DNA from 3 places in the Flavobacterium magnesitis genome. Region 1 is predicted to be linked to each of the others. Evidence: riboswitches for the same ligand, from Rfam matches in the RefSeq annotation. Region 1 holds a riboswitch; each other region holds the start of a gene.
What was found. A riboswitch is a leader RNA that binds a small molecule or an ion and turns the genes downstream of it on or off. The one in region 1 is predicted to bind cobalamin.
Positions count from the first base shown of each region.

Region 2: it holds a riboswitch for cobalamin, as region 1 does, so the genes downstream of both, AAGV33_RS10110 (TonB-dependent receptor plug domain-containing protein) here and AAGV33_RS07845 (PKD-like domain-containing protein) in region 1, are expected to answer to the same signal.
Region 3: it holds a riboswitch for cobalamin, as region 1 does, so the genes downstream of both, AAGV33_RS13680 (TonB-dependent receptor) here and AAGV33_RS07845 (PKD-like domain-containing protein) in region 1, are expected to answer to the same signal.

Region 1 covers NZ_JBCFQK010000009.1:15,369-19,661, forward strand. Annotated here, with positions in the region: gene AAGV33_RS07830 (SusC/RagA family TonB-linked outer membrane protein) at 1-7, opposite strand, end outside; gene AAGV33_RS07835 (FecR family protein) at 161-1,312, opposite strand; gene AAGV33_RS07840 (RNA polymerase sigma factor) at 1,415-1,999, opposite strand; cobalamin riboswitch at 2,257-2,494, shown strand; gene AAGV33_RS07845 (PKD-like domain-containing protein) at 2,792-3,928, shown strand; gene AAGV33_RS07850 (LacI family DNA-binding transcriptional regulator) at 4,214-4,293, shown strand, end outside.
Region 2 covers NZ_JBCFQK010000013.1:30,559-34,851, reverse strand. Annotated here, with positions in the region: gene cobT (nicotinate-nucleotide--dimethylbenzimidazole phosphoribosyltransferase) at 1-787, shown strand, start outside; gene AAGV33_RS10120 (adenosylcobinamide-GDP ribazoletransferase) at 850-1,662, shown strand; gene cobC (alpha-ribazole phosphatase) at 1,647-2,168, shown strand; cobalamin riboswitch at 2,265-2,528, shown strand; gene AAGV33_RS10110 (TonB-dependent receptor plug domain-containing protein) at 2,625-4,293, shown strand, end outside.
Region 3 covers NZ_JBCFQK010000023.1:29,701-33,993, reverse strand. Annotated here, with positions in the region: gene AAGV33_RS13690 (hypothetical protein) at 1-931, opposite strand, end outside; gene AAGV33_RS13685 (cysteine desulfurase family protein) at 1,014-2,138, shown strand; cobalamin riboswitch at 2,239-2,447, shown strand; gene AAGV33_RS13680 (TonB-dependent receptor) at 2,565-4,293, shown strand, end outside.

The sequences.
Region 1 (4,293 bases):
TCATCATAATCAGTAGAAGCCGTTTTTGAAATACAAAACGACAATTAATAGAATTAATTTTCATAATTTTGTGGAGTTAGTTGGACAATGGTTTAATTAATATATGGGAGGGAAGTAGTTAGGCAACCGCAAATTATCTAAACTACTGCCCCTCTTTTTTTTATTTTAGTATCAAAATTTTATTTTTAAATTCATATTTATTTATAATTCCTGAGTTTTTAATAGATCTTAAAATTTCATCGATATTTCTATCTTTTATTAGAACGCCATTAAATTGTTCTTTTTTAATGGATTCGTTTTCAAAAATAACCTGAATATCATACCATCTTGACAACACTTTCATAATCTCGTCCAGTGGTTTATCTTCAAAACTAAAAACACCATTTTTCCAGCAAATATCATTGTAGACATCAACCTTGGCTATTTTTACTTTATTGGTTTTAATATTAAAATTGGCACGTTGATTCGGAATTAAATTCTGCTTTACATTAGCAAATTCCATTTCGACTTTTCCTTCTACTAAAGTGGTAGCAATATTCGAATCGTCTTTGTAGGCTTTTATATTAAATTCGGTACCTATTACGTGGATTTTTTGAGATTTCTGAGTTACTGTAAAACCAGCTCCTTTATGAGCTGTACTTGGAGACACCTCAAAATAAGCTTCTCCGTAAACTAGTTCCACTCCTCTGGTTTTTCCTTCTACAAAATGTACCGGGAACTTCAATTGGGTTTCTGAGTTCAGCCAAACTTTTGTTCCATCAGAAAGTGTAATCGCAAACTGTCCGCCTCTTGGAATAGTCAAATAATGATACGCCACTTTTTTGGAACCCGAATTGGATTTGTTGTATAATAATTCTTTTCCTGTACTGTTTACGTTTTTATTATTGTAAGTTTTACCTTTTTCTAAAACAACAGTAGAACCATCTTCCAAAGTTAGCATTGCTTTATCAGTACCAACTTCAATTTTGTTTGGAACAGCTGCAACAACAGGAGTTGTTTTTTGTTGATTAAAAAAAGCTGTAAATGTTATCAACAACACTGCCGATGCTGCAACAACATATTTAAAGAAAGGCTTTTGGTATAACGGAATTACTTTAGTTGCTTCGTTTTTATCGAAATTCAATTCCAAACGGATTTTTTCATGCATTCTTTGCTGAACATCTTCTTTGGATCCTAAGTGAGCAGGCCAATTTTCGATTTCCTGATTATTTAAGAAGAAATTCAGCAGTTTGTCTAATTCCTCTTTCGTAATAGAACCATCGAGAAGTTTACTAACTAATTCTGAAAAATAGTGTTGGTGATTTAAACTCATTTGTTCGTTTTTTGTATGCTTATATAACTAAGTCTCCAAAAAAACGTTTCACACCTGTTCTATTTGTAATTATTTTTACTTTTTTTTACACATATTGCTTTTTTACTTTAAAAAAAACAAGATAAACTCAACACTTACGGCTACTCCAAGCGATTCTTTCAAAATTTTCAATGCTTTAGAAATATGTCCTTCAACGGTGCGTTGCGAAATATTTAATTGCTCTGCAATCTCTTTATTAGACAACATGTTTTCTCTGCTCAGCTTATAAACCTCTTTACATTTATCCGGTAGAGTATCAATAATGGAATCTAAAAGATGAATTAATTCTTCATGCATTAACTTGGTTTCAGGATTAGAAGTTTCAATTTTACTTTCAAAATTGTCGAACAACTCATCTTTCGCCATTTTTTTATTTTTGCTAAAATGATCATACACTTTGTAAACAGTACTGGTATACAAATAACTTTTCAAAGAAACTTTTATCTGCAAATTTGCTCTTCTTTGCCACAACGAAATAAAAACTTCCTGAACTATGTCTTCACAAACCGATCTGTCTTTAACAAGATTGTATGCTGCCAAAAACATCATTTCCCAATATTCCTTATAGATAATAGTCAAAGCATCTTCTTCACCTTCCTGAAGACGTTTAACAAGATCTACATCAGTATATTTATTTGCAAATGCCATTTAAAACACATTTAATTGTTATTGCATCAAATCTAAAAATAAATAATTGATTTTCGAATATCTTAAAAATTTAACATAAAATTTTATTAAACACAGAGAACTATCCCTACAAACACTGAAGATTTTATAGTTTTAAAAATTACACTCAATAGTTAGCTCTTGCTTTAAGGTCAAAATGAAAGCTACAGCATTTGAAAACCAAAATAAAAACCTCTTATTTTTTTATAAAACAATTCTTTAACTCCAAAAAGTTTACCTACTTTTGCGCCCGCAATGGTTTGGCTCTATTTTTCGGTAGAGTCAACTAAGAGGGAATCAGGTGTAAATCCTGAACAAGCCCGTTACTGTAAGTTCCATGCAACATTTTGACAGATTTTAAGAAATAAAATTTTCTAGTAAATCTTATCTTTTGCCACTGTCTCGCTTCAAAACGAGATGGGAAGGCGGTTCAAAATGGGAACAAGTCAGGAGACCTGCCACTGCATATAAACTGAAGCTTTCGTGGATCAGAGCTTTCAACACAAAAGAACCCAATTTAGATTTGGTTTTCATTTTTTCCGATACTACTATTTTTAGTAAAATAGAACTTTATGCGTCTATGTAAATCTATATTACATGGAGGTTTAGCACTGTTTGTATGCATTGTATTTAAAAATACTTCATACAAACAGAACCAACTTCCTGTACTTAAAAAAGAGTTCAACTCTTTAAAACCGCACTATTTGAGTGAGGTGATTCTGCATTTCTTCAAATTAAAAAACATCAATAAACAATAACCTTTAAAATTAAAAAATGAAGAAAATTCTCTTTACCCTATCCGTAATCTTATCCTTAACTGCATGTTCTGATGACGAAATTGCATCACCAGAAATCGGCCTTACAGAACCAGATGGCGGTTATACAATTGACAAAATGCAGTGGCTTCGCATCCAACCTGAAGTAAAAAATGCTAATGATGCTACTTTTTCATGGTCTTTAGAAGGGGAAGAAATTGCCGCTACAGCTAATTTAGTTTACGTTTTTGCCGAAGCTGGAACTTACAACCTTGAATTTAAAGCAAAAAATGCTGGTGGCGAAAATGCTAAAATTTTCTCTGTAACAGTAAATGAAAAAACTTATTTGAACAAAATCACTCAGGTATTTGATTTTCTTCCAGCCCCTGGGCAATCTGTCAATAAGCTTCCCGCTGCAATTGATAAAGACACAGATAAAGCTACTAAAGATACAGACGAAACAATGCGTGTAAAAGCCGAAACTAGCTTAACGAGTAATAGCATGGTTAGTCTTGGAGGTTTTGGTGGTTATGTAGTATTTGGTTTTGATCACACTGTAGTCAACAAAGAAGGAAATGATTTTATTGTAAAAAGTAACGCACTTGCCACCTGGGCAGAACCAGGTACAATTATGGTTTCTTATGATGCCAATGGAAACGGAAAAGCCGATGACGAATGGTATGAGATTGCAGGTTCTGAATACAACAAAGAAACAACCATTAAAAATTATGAAATGACCTATTATAAACCAGAAACCGAACCTACCAATGCAAGTGAGCCTAATTACATTCGCTGGACGGATAACCAAGGGCAAACAGGTTATATCTCTAAAAATTCTTTTAACAGACAAGCTTATTACCCAGTATGGAAAGGAGCAACTATTACTTTTAAAGGTACTTTCCTAAAATCTAATATTGCAGGTAGTGGCAATAGTTGGTCTAATCTTCCTTACGAATGGGGTTATAGCGACAACTGGGCAAATACTAACGAAAAAGCACAAATCAACATTGACTGGGCTGTTGATAAAGATGGTAATGCTGTAAAATTACAAGGAATCGATTTTGTAAAAGTCTATACTTCCAACAGAGCTGAAGGTGGATGGTTAGGAGAAGTTTCTACCGAAGTTTCAGGATTTACCGATTTGAATCTTCCATAAATAAAATTTAAAAATTGCCCCAAAAGCTCCGGAGAAATCTTGAGCTTTTTTTATTTAAGTAATTAAAATTAAACAATATGTTTTTTTTAACCACATAAGTCATATAAGTTTTTTATCTTATCTAGTATCTTACTTAATAAATTAAGACCATATAAGGTATGGCGGTATATTATATGACAAATAAATTATTCTTATTAGTTCCAATCCTTATTTTTCAAAAATTTAACTCCCTTGAATTTCGTTATTTCAAAATAAAATTCTATTTTCGTAAACGATTACGGAAAAATGAAAAATAAAATAACCATTAGCGATATTGCCAAAGAATTAGGAATTGCTCCTGCTACGGTTTCCCGTGCGTTGAGTAA
Region 2 (4,293 bases), on a different contig from region 1:
GACTAATTTTCTGGAAGGAGGAGCGGCAATAAATGTGTTTTGTAAGCAAAATAAAATAGCTCTTTCAATTGTTGATGCAGGTGTGAATTATGATTTTCCGTCGAATACCGAATTAATTACGGCTAAGATTGATAAAGGAACACATTCGTTTTTAAACGGTCCAGCGATGACCGAAATGCAAATGAATTTGTGTTTTAGCAAAGGAAGTGAAATTGTAGCGGCCATTGCAAAACAAGGAGGCAATTGTATTGGTTTTGGCGAAATGGGAATAGGCAATACGGCTACAGCTTCGGTTTTAATGAGTGTGATTTGTAATTTTTCTATTGAAGATTGCGTAGGCAGAGGCACAGGAGTTGATGACGAGAAACTGCAATTTAAGATTGATATTCTAAGAAAAGCAGTTGAAAATTATAAAGGAGAGAACGATTTAGAAAGTTATTTGGCTTATTTTGGAGGCTTTGAAATTTTGCAAATGGCAGGTGGAATGCTTGAGGCTTACCAACAGAATATGATTTTTCTAGTAGATGGTTTTATTTGCAGTGTTGCTTTTTTAGTGGCTTTCAAAAAAAATCCTGCTATAATGAATAACGCTATTTTTAGCCATCAATCGGCAGAAAAAGCACATAAAAAACTATTGGATTATCTGGGGGTTTCAGCTGTTTTACAACTCGATTTGAGATTAGGAGAAGGAACGGGTTGTGCGCTTGTGTTTCCAATAATTGAATCGGCTGTGGCTTTTTTAAACGAGATGGCAAGTTTTGAAAGTGCTGGTGTGAGTGAGAAGTAGATAGCAGAAGGCAGATTCAGAAAGCAGAAAAGAGATTTTAGATTTAAAGAATTTACAAAATAATGAAAAAAGAACTCCATATATTTTTTACGACATTGCTATTTTACACCCGAATTCCTTGCCCTAAAAACATCAATCATCATCCAGATTATTTAAACAAAGCTTCGAGGTATTTTCCTCTAATAGGCTGGATTGTAGGAGGAATAAGTTTTGTGGTTTTCTATCTTTCTACCTTAATTTTTTCTATTGAAATTGCTGTAGTGCTTTCGATGATTACCAGTATTCTAGTTACAGGTGCTTTTCATGAAGATGGTTTTGCTGATGTTTGTGATGGTTTTGGTGGCGGATGGACCAAAGAAAAGATTCTTTTAATCATGAAAGACAGTGCTATAGGAGCGTATGGAGCGATTGGTTTAGTTTTACTGTTTTTATTAAAGTTTCAGAGTTTGGTTCAATTAACAAACAATACTCAAATACCAGATTTTGGTTTCGGAATTTGGAATTTAAATTTTGGAATTTTTCTTCTCTTTATGAGTGCTCATGCTCTGAGCCGTCTAGCTGCAATATCAATTGTTTTTACGCATCAATATTCAAGAGAAGATGCAACTAGCAAAAGCAAACCGATTGCTCAAAATTTTACATGGAGAGAAGTAGTTGGCGCTTTCTTGTTTGGATTATTACCACTTTTAATATTGGCTGTTTTTTTCTGGCAAATACTTTTAGTTCTAATTCCCGTTTTCTTATTCCGATTTTTTCTGGCTCGTTATTTCCAAAAATGGATAGACGGTTACACTGGTGATTGTCTTGGTGCAACACAACAAGTTTGTGAAGTTGTTTTTTATCTGTCAAGTATTGCAATATGGAAGTTTATTTAGTTCGGCATACCGAAACAACTTGCGAAAAAGGCATTTGTTATGGACAATCCGATGTGGATTTGAAAGAACCTTTTTTAGAACCTTTTAAATCAATAAAGAAACAAATATCATCGGATGCAATTGTTTTTTCGAGTCCATTATCTCGTTGTATGCTTTTGGCCAATTATTTATCGCCATCAATTAGTGTCGATTCGAGGCTGATGGAAATGAATTTTGGCGATTGGGAAATGAAAAATTGGGATGCTATTCCCGAAGCTGATTTCACCCCCTGGATGACCGATTTTGTGAATGTAGCCGTTCCTAATGGCGAATCTTTCGTTGCTTTACACCATCGTGTAACTGATTTTTTGGCGACACTTGTTTCAGAATATAATTCGAAAAAAATAGTGATTGTTACCCACGCCGGAGTAATCCGAAGTATTTTGTGTGCCATTTCAAATTTGCCATTGAAAGATGCTTTTACTAATAAAGTAGATTTTGGAGCTGTCATAAAAATAGAATTATAACTTGAATTGAAGTTATTTATTTCGCTGGTTTTTAGTTTTTTATATGTGCTTAATCAAATATCGATATAAATTTGATTTTTAGCTGAATTAAGTTTTATCTTTGCCGCCGTATTGAGGTTGTTGTTTTTCTATCGAAAAAGAGCATTAAAAGGGAATCAGGTTAAATACCTGAGCTGTACCCGCAACTGTAAGCTATCAAGCTTGTTGTTATCTACAAAACCACTGTTTGAAGGTGGGAAGTTAGAAGTTAGAGGTTAGAAGTTTAATACTTCTTACTTCGTATTTCTGATTTCCAACTTAAAATGGGAAGGTAAACAACAAGACGCAAGCCAGGAGACCTGCCTATTACATCGAGTATCAAACTTTCGGGAAAAAAGGTTTGGGTATGGGTTATTCTATGCTTTTCTCCCATTTATTAGTCATGTAACAGAAAAAACTGTTATTAATTGTTTTAAAATGAACAAAAAAATCGTTCGTATTAGTGCGTTATTCGTATTAGTAAGTGCTTGTGCTTTTGCGCAAAAAAAAGGAGTTGTGCTTCCAGTAACCAATGAACTAGAGGAAGTGGTTATTTCGGATTCTAAATTTGCTTTGCCAAAGGAAAAATCAGGAAAAGTGATTGTGAAAATTACATCTGAGGATTTGAAAAAAAGACCAGGACAATCCATAGCTGAGGTTTTGAGTACTGTAGCAGGGGTTGAAGTTAATGGAAATCAAAGTAGTCCTGGGAAAAATTTGAGTTATTATATCAGAGGAGGACGTAATCGTCAGACATTAATTTTGATTGATGGTGTTCCTGTAACTGATGCTTCGGGAATTAATTTAGATTACGATTTACGTTTAATTCCTGTACAACAAGTAGAAAGCATTGAGATAATGAAAGGAGCAGCCAGCACGCTTTATGGTTCTGGAGCTGCTACAGGAGTAATTAATATTACCCTTAAGAAAGCAGAAAAAAAAGCTGTTGCAGGAAATGTTTACATGAGTTTAGGAACACAAACGGATGCAAAAGACAAGGATTATTCAGTTCAGGATTACAATCAAGGATTCTCATTTAATGGAAGAACCGAGAAGTTTAACTATTTTGCATCTTTAAATAGTACTGAAACTACTGGTATTTCGGAAGCTAGACCAGCTTTAGATACAGATACTTTTGAAGCGGATAGTTTTTCAAGAGTAAATGGTTTAGTAAAATTTGGCTTTACGCCAACAAAAAAATTGAGTTTTGATTTTTTTGCGAATTACGACCGACTTAAAAATGATTTTGATGCTGCTTCATTTGTAGATAATGCAAATAATTTTAATAAGTCAGAACAATATCGTGTAGGTTTTTCTCCAAAATACACATATAATAAAGGGGAGTTAATTGTTAATACAGCTGCTAGTTTGATGAATAGAGCATCTTTTAGTGGAAGTTTAACAGATTATAAATCTAGAAATGTAAATGTAGATGCATTTAATAAATATCAAATTGCATCTGAATTATTTATTGTAACAGGAGCTCAGTTTCAGTTTTTTGATATGTCAATAAATGGTTTGTATAGTCAACTTTCAGATGAAGTGGCTAAATTTAATTTGATTGATCCTTATGTAACTGCTGTTTATAATTCTGATTTTGGATTAAATATCAATACTGGAGCTCGATTGAATGTTCATAGTAAATACGGAAGTAATTTTGTTTACAATATCAATCCATCATTTTCTTTCAGTGAAATTCCTTTAAAATTAATAACTTCATACAGTACAGCATATATAACGCCAAGTTTGTATCAATTATACGATGGATTTTCGGGTAACTTAGATTTGACTCCGGAAAAAAACAGCACTTTAGAGGCTGGTTTTGAATTGGGATTATTAGACGAAAAATTAAATATTAATTCAGTAGCTTTTTATAGAGAACAAAATAACACCATTGGATATGTTTCTAGTTATATAAATGTTGAAGGAAAGAATAATGTAAGAGGTGTTGAAACCATGTTTTCTTATATTTTGTCAGATAAATTAAGATTGAATGGAAATTATACTTTTACTCAATTTGAGGAAGCCTTAACTTTTAGTCAGCGTATTCCAAAGCACAAAGCCAATGCCTCAGTGGATTATCAACCCACAATTAGAACATTTTTCA
Region 3 (4,293 bases), on a different contig from region 1:
GAGTAAAATTACTAATTCCTTTTTGTAAAGAAACTTTTTTAAGTACTATAGTGTGTTTGAAACTAGTTGGGCCATTAGTTGTTGTCGTAACTTCAATAATACCGCTTTCGCCACTTACTCCCGCTTTACCATCCCATTGTTGATTAAGTACAGGAGTAGTAGGAGTAGTATCGTTGCAAAAATAATCACCAGTTAATAAACCTCCGCCTGTAAATGAACGATAGATGAATACGTTTGTAGTAGTTCCTATAAGTCCTGTTCTTGGTGTATTAAGAGGTGTCACTTCGTTTGCAATTAAACTTGGATCGATGTCTAAGATTAAAGCTGCGCTAGTGGTGTAATTATATATCTCATTAGATGAAGTACATTTCTCTAATGTCTGATCAAAATTAAATGGTAGAGGTGTAATTATAGATTTGTAATTGCCAAAAGGAAATGTTTCGTACACCTGTGTCCCTACAGCTTTTGCAAAAGTTACATTTTTTAACACAATGTTATGGTTATATCCTGTAATTTTTGTACTGTTATTTGCTTCATTATTAGGTTCTATAATAGCACTAGTTACAATTCTTATTTTACCAGCTGTAGCTGTCCATTGGTCGGTAATAACAGGAGTTGCTGGAGCAATAGTTTCACAAATATTGTTAGAGGTTACTGTTCCGTTGTAAAAACGATACACTACTCTATTAGTTGTAGTACTGATGTCTAACTCAACCGTCTCATTATCAGCAGTAAGTTCAGTAGGGAAATTAGTTTCAGGAATTTCCAGTAATAAGGCTTCTTTTTCTTTTAGTTTGTAGATAATATCATTAGTACTACAACTTTGAGTTGAGGTAACGTCTTCAAAGCTAATATCTTCTTGAGTTAAATCTCCATCATCGCAAGCGTTAAATAGTGCTAATAAAACCAATAGGCTTAGGGCTTTTTTCATCTTAAAAATTTTGACAAAAATAGGCAAAAAATGACAAATTTTATTCCGCTTTTGATAATTGATATTTTATAACTTTGCAACAATGAAAAAAATATACCTCGATAACGCCTCTACTACTGCAATCCGACCAGAAGTTATTCAAGAAATGACTAAAATAATGACGGAAGATTATGGAAATCCTTCATCAACGCATAGTTTTGGGCGAAATGCTAAAAACAGATTGGAACTTTCCAGAAAATCTATTGCCAAACAACTGAATGTAAATGCTCAGGAAATTATTTTTACTTCTGGAGGAACAGAAGGAAACAATTGGATTTTGCGTTCGGCAGTTCAGGATTTGCAAGTCAAACGAATCATTAGCAGTAAAATAGAACATCATGCTGTTTTACTGGCTATTACGGCTTTGCAAAAAGAATTTTCTATTCAGGTAGATTATGTTAATGTGTTGCCAAATGGTACAATCGATTTGACTCATTTGTCTGATTTGCTTTCTCAGGAAGTAAAAACATTGGTAAGTTTAATGCACATTAATAACGAAATTGGTACTGCTTTAGATTTGGAGCGAGTAGGTGTAATCTGCAAGCAGTATAATGCTTTGTTTCATTCGGATACGGTGCAATCGATGGGGAAAATGCCATTGGATTTGCAAACCATTGCTGTGGATTTTGTTTTGGCAAGTGCGCATAAATTTCATGGACCTAAAGGAGTGGGATTTGCATTTGTTAGAAAAAATTCGGGATTGCAACCTCTTTTTTATGGAGGCGAACAAGAAAAAGGTTTGCGTGCAGGAACCGAAGCGGTACATCAAATTGCAGGAATGGCAAAGGCTTTAGAAATTTCATATTCGAATTTAGATTCCGAAAAAGAGCATATCACTGCTGTTAAAAATTATCTGATTGAGCAATTAGAAAAAAACTTCCCAGGTTTTGAAATCAACGGAAAGAGCGAAGGTTTTTATAATATTATCAATGTTTTATTGCCTTTCTCAGAGGAAAAAACAGCAATGATTTTATTTCATTTGGATATGCGAGGCATTGCCGTTTCTCGTGGAAGTGCTTGCCAGAGCGGAAGCATTCGACCTTCTCATGTATTAGCCGAAATACTTTCTGATGATTTAATTAAAAAACCAAGTTTGCGTATTTCCTTCAGTCATTATAATACTAAAGAAGATATTGACGGCTTAATTGAAGCTTTAAAAACGGTTTAATATTCTATTTTTAAAGCCAATCTAATTGATTTATTGAAGATTAGGTTTTCAATACATAATTTATACTTCTTATCATACTTGTTTTATTAAAGTTAGTATTAACTTTGCGCCAGATTTTGGTCTGTTTTTTCTGGATTTTTAAGAAAAAATAGTTAAAAGGGAATCAGGTGCAAATCCTGAACAGACCCGCTACTGTAAGTTCTAGTAAAAGTCTTTAAACGTTACTAATGCCATTGTTCGCCCCGGCGGATGAGAAGGTTGTTTAAAGATGGGACAAGTCAGGAGACCTGCCACAATTATATAGTTTAAGACTTTCGAGGAATAAAGTCAAAGGACAAGCAATTAACCTGTTATTTTATAGCGGGAATAATTCTTATGTTTCTTGATAATTACATCCTAAAGTGAGTTTTTATAATTTAATTAGTGATGTGTAATACAAAAAAAACATTTTTTTTCGTTTTCATTCTTTTTGTTCCTTTTTTACTTCATTCTCAGGTAGCTAAAGATAGTTTACAGCTTCTGAAAGAGGTTAAAATCAATTCAAAACCACCGTATCAGGAAGTAATTCCAGTACAAAGTCTTTCCGGAAAACAACTTGAAAATTTAGCCAGCCACAACGTTGCAGATGCGCTTCGGTATTTTGCCGGAACCCAAATCAAAGATTACGGTGGACTTGGCGGACTTAAAACGGTTGATGTTCGAAATATGGGAACGCATCATGTAGGTGTTTTTTATGACGGAATTCAGTTAGGAAATGCACAAAACGGAGTGACCGATTTAGGAAAATATTCCTTGGATGATATGGAATCCCTGACAATGTATAACGGTCAAAAAAGTGAAATTTTCCAATCAGCAAAAGACTTTGCAGCGGCTTCTACCATTTACTTAAGAACGAAACGTCCTGTTTTTGAAGGTAATAAAAAAAGCAATCTACTGGTTCGATACAAAACCATGTCTATCAATTACAATGATCCGTCTTTTAGATGGGAACAAAAATTAAGTGATAAAGTCAGTTTGAGTTTGAGTTCGGAATTTATAAAATCGAATGGAGAATATAAATTCAGATACAAAAGAAACAATCAGGATGGTTCTGTAGCTTATGATACCACTGCAACCCGAATGAATAGTGATATTACAGCACTCAGAATAGAATCAGGACTTTATGGAAAAATAAATAAGGGTTCCTGGGATGCCAAAGTATATTATTACGATTCCGAAAGAGGAGCGCCGGGAGCTATTGTAGAGAATAAGTTTTCGGATGGTTTCAGGCAAAATGACAAGAATTTTTTCACTCAGGCTTTTTTAGTTAAAGACTTTACAGAAAAATATAAATTTCAGGCAAGAGCAAAATATGCTTATGATTATACGCACTATATAGCCAGAGATACTACTAGTGTTTTAGGCGAAACCGTAACTGAAAGTGCTCAATCTGACGATAGTTATTATCAAAGTGAAGCCTATTTTTCGGCAGTAAATATGTACAGTATTTTGCCTAGTTGGGATGTTTCACTTTCTACCGATTTTCAGTACAACAAACTTGATGCGACCCGAAGAGGAATCCAAACCCAATTTTCTTTTCCGCAACGGTATACCACTTTAGTTTCATTGGCTACAGCCTATAGATTGGGCGGATTTAAAATTTTGAGTAGTGTTATTGGAACTCACGTAAAAGAAGAGGTGGAATACAATGCCAAACCACCTGACAAAACCGAATTTACTCCTGCCATATTTCTTGGTTATACTCCATTTAAAAAGTATGATTTTAATTTAAGGGCTTTCGCCAAACGCATTTTCAGAATGCCCACTTTCAATGATTTGTATTATACAATGGTTGGATCCAGTACTTTGAGACCCGAATATATGAATCAGTACGATATTGGTTTTACTTATAATTTACCAGCAAAAGGATTTTTTGATAAATTTTCTATTCAGGTTGATGGCTATTATACGAATACCAAGGACAAAATTGTGGCTGCTCCAACCGGGAATTTATTCCGCTGGATGATGACTAATATGGGGCAGGTAAAAGGACATGGAATAGAATCAGTTATTAATATGGGAACGCATATTAACAAATTAAATCTATCCGCTAATTTGACTTATACCTATTCTGAAAGTAGGGATTATACCAAATTTGCAGGCTTGGAATTGTCGT